DNA from 2 places in the Paenibacillus sp. FSL K6-3182 genome. Region 2 is predicted to be linked to the other one. Evidence: a T-box and tRNA genes for the amino acid it is inferred to sense, from the RefSeq annotation. Region 2 holds a T-box; the other holds one or more tRNA genes.
The links. A T-box is a leader RNA that pairs with one kind of tRNA and senses whether it is charged. The one in region 2 lies ahead of ileS (isoleucine--tRNA ligase), so its partner is inferred to be a tRNA-Ile.
Positions count from the first base shown of each region.

Region 1: it has a tRNA-Ile gene. The T-box ahead of ileS (isoleucine--tRNA ligase) is inferred to sense a tRNA for this amino acid. The anticodon was not compared.

Region 1 is NZ_CP150265.1:5,336,618-5,338,997, reverse strand. Features, by position in the region: rRNA gene MHH56_RS23630 (23S ribosomal RNA) at 1-865, shown strand, start outside; tRNA gene MHH56_RS23625 (tRNA-Ile) at 1,011-1,087, shown strand; tRNA gene MHH56_RS23620 (tRNA-Asn) at 1,093-1,168, shown strand; tRNA gene MHH56_RS23615 (tRNA-Ser) at 1,174-1,261, shown strand; tRNA gene MHH56_RS23610 (tRNA-Glu) at 1,276-1,350, shown strand; tRNA gene MHH56_RS23605 (tRNA-Met) at 1,371-1,447, shown strand; tRNA gene MHH56_RS23600 (tRNA-Thr) at 1,480-1,555, shown strand; tRNA gene MHH56_RS23595 (tRNA-Thr) at 1,631-1,706, shown strand; tRNA gene MHH56_RS23590 (tRNA-Thr) at 1,781-1,856, shown strand; tRNA gene MHH56_RS23585 (tRNA-Pro) at 1,865-1,941, shown strand; gene pdaA (delta-lactam-biosynthetic de-N-acetylase) at 2,093-2,380, shown strand, end outside.
Region 2 is NZ_CP150265.1:3,110,148-3,112,527, forward strand. Features, by position in the region: gene MHH56_RS13330 (DivIVA domain-containing protein) at 1-374, shown strand, start outside; T-box leader at 454-755, shown strand; gene ileS (isoleucine--tRNA ligase) at 802-2,380, shown strand, end outside.

The DNA of each region.
Region 1 (2,380 bases), 2.2 Mb from region 2:
TGAAGATGCAGGTTACCCGCGACAAGACGGAAAGACCCCATGGAGCTTTACTGTAACTTGATATTGAACTTTGGTACGATCTGTACAGGATAGGTGGGAGCCTTTGAAGCATGAGCGCCAGCTTGTGTGGAGGCAACGTTGGGATACCACCCTGATCGTATCGGAGTTCTAACCTAGAACCGTGAAACCGGTTCGGGGACCGTGTCAGGTGGACAGTTTGACTGGGGCGGTCGCCTCCTAAAATGTAACGGAGGCGCCCAAAGGTTCCCTCAGAATGGTTGGAAATCATTCGAAGAGTGCAAAGGCATAAGGGAGCTTGACTGCGAGACCTACAAGTCGAGCAGGTACGAAAGTAGGGCTTAGTGATCCGGTGGTACCGAATGGAAGGGCCATCGCTCAACGGATAAAAGCTACCCTGGGGATAACAGGCTTATCTCCCCCAAGAGTCCACATCGACGGGGAGGTTTGGCACCTCGATGTCGGCTCATCGCATCCTGGGGCTGAAGTAGGTCCCAAGGGTTGGGCTGTTCGCCCATTAAAGCGGTACGCGAGCTGGGTTCAGAACGTCGTGAGACAGTTCGGTCCCTATCTGTCGCGGGCGCAGGAAATTTGAGAGGAGCTGTCCTTAGTACGAGAGGACCGGGATGGACGTACCGCTGGTGTACCAGTTGTTCCGCCAGGAGCACCGCTGGGTAGCCAAGTACGGACGGGATAAGCGCTGAAAGCATCTAAGCGTGAAGCCCCCCTCAAGATGAGATTTCCCAGTATGTAAGACCCCTTGAAGACGACGAGGTTGATAGGTTCGGGGTGGAAGCACAGCAATGTGTGTAGCTGACGAATACTAATCGGTCGAGGGCTTATCCTAAACACGTTTACTGCGACCCATACATCCGGTAGACAGCAGCATAAAGGCTTCAGCAAGCCTAATCTTTCGTATCCAGTTTTCAGGGCGCAACTTGATTACCTGATTATAAACAAATGATCTTACATAAGATTTATGTTTATGCTTAGGGCCTTTAGCTCAGCTGGTTAGAGCGCACCCCTGATAAGGGTGAGGTCGGTGGTTCGAGTCCACTAAGGCCCACCATATTTTCCCTGATAGCTCAGTTGGTAGAGCACTCGACTGTTAATCGAGTTGTCACAGGTTCGAGTCCTGTTCGGGGAGCCAAGTTTGGAGAGATACCCAAGTGGCTCAAGGGGACCCTCTGCTAAGGGGTTAGACTGCGTAAGTGGTGCGAGGGTTCGAATCCCTCTCTCTCCGTTCCAATTTTTCTAGGCCCGTTGGTCAAGTGGTTAAGACACCTCCCTTTCACGGAGGTAACAGGGGTTCGAGTCCCCTACGGGTCACCATATTTTTTCTTTCAAAATGACGCGGGGTGGAGCAGCCCGGTAGCTCGTCGGGCTCATAACCCGAAGGCCGCAGGTTCAAATCCTGCCCCCGCAACCAAAACACCTTTAAACGGTGAAAAAAATCCATATGCCGTTGTAGCTCAACTGGTAGAGCAACTGACTTGTAATCAGTAGGTTGGGGGTTCAAGTCCTCTCGACGGCACCATTTTTTCTTTCGATGCTCCTTGGTTGTTGCCAGGCAAGCATCAAAACTACCTGCAAAGGTAGACATAACCGTTACGCCGTTGTAGCTCAACTGGTAGAGCAACTGACTTGTAATCAGTAGGTTGGGGGTTCAAGTCCTCTCGACGGCACCATTTTTTTTAAGATGCCTCTTGGTTATGCCAAGCAAGCATCAAAAACCACCAGCATTGGTGGACATAATCGATGTGCCGTTGTAGCTCAACTGGTAGAGCAACTGACTTGTAATCAGTAGGTTGGGGGTTCAAGTCCTCTCGACGGCACCATCTTTTCTCGGGACGTAGCTCAGCTTGGTAGAGCACCTGGTTTGGGACCAGGGGGTCGCATGTTCAAATCGTGTCGTCCCGACCATCTTTTAACAGAATGATTGACAACATAAACCGCTATTTTCAAAGTCTACAGGACTTATGGGAATAGCGGTTTTTTTATGCGTTTATGGGGAAATATAAACGCAATATGCGGATGAAGTGCAATCACTTCATTGAATAAGGAGGCTTTACTGTTGAAGCAAAGGGTTAGAGTCGCTGTCATGCTTATTGCGATCTTATGGGGCTTAATAAGTCCAGCAGCTGCATATGGGCAGCCAGGGGTATTCCACTTCGGGTTTAAGAAAAGCGTGGAGGGGCGTCTGCCTTCGATCGATGAGGAGGGCTTTAAAGAAATCGTAACGAAGCATGGGGCTTTGTTCCTAGGGGATACAACGCAAAAGGAGCTATATCTTACTTTCGATAACGGCTACGAGAATGGCTATACACCGCGTATTCTTGATGTATTAAAAGATAAACAAGTA
Region 2 (2,380 bases):
AAAATAAAGAAATGCAAAACCAAGTATTAGGCTTGCAGGAAAGATTGAATCATTTTACGAATATCGAAGAAACGCTTAGCAAAACGATTATAGTTGCACAAGAAGCAGCCGATGAAGTAAGAAACAACGCGAAGAAAGAAGCACAGTTGATCATTAAGGAATCAGAGAAAAACGCTGATCGAATTATCAATGATTCACTTGCCAAGTCTCGCAAGGTTTCTCTTGAGGTGGAAGAGCTTAAAAAACAAGCTTCCGTATACCGTGCTCGTTTCCGTACACTTGTAGAAGCTCAGCTTGAACTGCTTTCCGTAGATGGTTGGGATACGTTGGAGCCGCATGTAAGACAAACCGAGCATGAATTGACTCGCGGCTAGTTTTTTTATAAACAGGCGAAATGCCATTTGACATTTGGCCTGTTGTTACGCTATAACTAATAGTAATTAATTGATGATCTAAACTTCGTTGATGAGAACAAGTACGTTTTGAGTTCACTCCTCAGAGAGCCGGCGGCAGCTGAAAGCCCGGTGTGTGAGCTATTGCGGAATATCCTCTCTGAGAAGCGGTGCTGAACCTGCGTAAGCAGCAGTAAGTGCTGACGGCTGTCCCCCGTTACAGGGAACGCGAATATTATGTTCGCGACTAAGGTGCCGCATGAAGCACAGCTGAACGTAGCTGTCTGCTCTCATTAACTTGTTGCTGGATTTCAGCAGCAGTGCGGAACAAGGGTGGTAACGCGACTAAGCCTCGTCCCTTCTCATAGGGATGAGGCTTTATTTTTGTTTAAATTAGGAGGCTGAAGCGATGCAACGCGTAGACGTTAAGGAACGTGCCCGCAACCGTGAGCTGCGAGTGCTGGAGCAATGGAAAACAGATGAAACGTTTAAAAAATCAATAGCAAACCGGGAAGGCAAGCCGAATTTTGTATTTTATGAAGGGCCGCCTACCGCTAATGGAGCACCACATATCGGTCATGTACTTGGCCGCGTAATTAAAGATTTTATTTGCCGCTACAAAACAATGGCAGGATACCGTGTTATCCGTAAAGCAGGATGGGATACGCATGGTCTACCAGTTGAGCTTGGAGTTGAGAAGCAGCTAGGCATCTCCGGCAAGCAGGAAATCGAAGAATACGGTGTAGAGAAGTTTGTGAAAAAATGCAAAGACAGCGTATTTGAATATGAGAAGCAGTGGCGTGAGCTGACAGAAGGCATCGCGTATTGGACGGATTTAGACAATCCATACATCACGCTTAAAAACGAGTACATCGAGAGTGTTTGGCATATTTTATCGTCAATCCACGGAAAAGGACTGCTGTACCGCGGTCATCGCGTAAGTCCTTATTGCCCGGATTGTCAAACGACGCTTAGCTCACATGAGGTTGCTCAAGGTTATGAGGATGTTAAGGATCTAAGCGCAACAGCGAAGTTTAAGCTAGTGGAGTCGGGAGAATTCGTTCTCGCTTGGACAACTACGCCGTGGACGCTTCCTGCAAATGTGGCGTTAGCCGTAAATCCGGAGCTTGATTATATCCGTGCTTCCAAAAACGGTGAAGTGTATATCGTTGCTCAAAATCTAGCGGAGAGCGTTCTTAAAGAAGATTATGAAGTTCTATCCGTATTGAAAGGCGCTGAGCTTGTTGGTCTTAGCTACGAGCCGCCATTCCAATACGTTGTCCTAGAAAAAGGCCACGTCGTTATTGCAGGCGATTTCGTTAGCGACACTAGCGGTACGGGTATCGTTCATATCGCGCCAGCACATGGTGAGGATGACTACCGAGTTTCACGCGACAACGGAATCAGCATGCTGAGTGTTGTTGATTTGGCTGGTCGCTATACGTCAGAGGTTACTGACTTTGCAGGACGTTTCGTGAAAGACGCTGAGCTTGATATTGACATCGTCAAGAACCTTAGTGAACGCGGTCTTCTTTACTCGAAGGAGCGCTACGAGCATAGCTATCCATTCTGCTGGCGCTGCAAAACGCCGCTCATCTACTATGCGATGGAAAGCTGGTTTATTAAAACAACAGCGGTTAAGGATCAGTTGATCGCCAACAACAACAGCGTTGATTGGTATCCTGGCCACATCCGTGAAGGGCGCTTTGGTAAGTTTTTGGAGGATTTGGTGGATTGGAACATCAGCCGCAACCGTTACTGGGGTACGCCGCTTAACGTTTGGGTCTGCGATGTAACAGGCAAGGAGTATTCACCAAGCAGTATTGCTGATCTGCGTGCGATGGCGATTGGCGATGTGCCAGAGGACATTGAGCTTCATAAACCGTATGTGGATGATATTAAGCTGAAATCACCTTTCGCTGAGGGTGCTGAAATGACGCGTACACCTGAGGTTATCGATGTATGGTTTGACAGCGGTTCGATGCCAT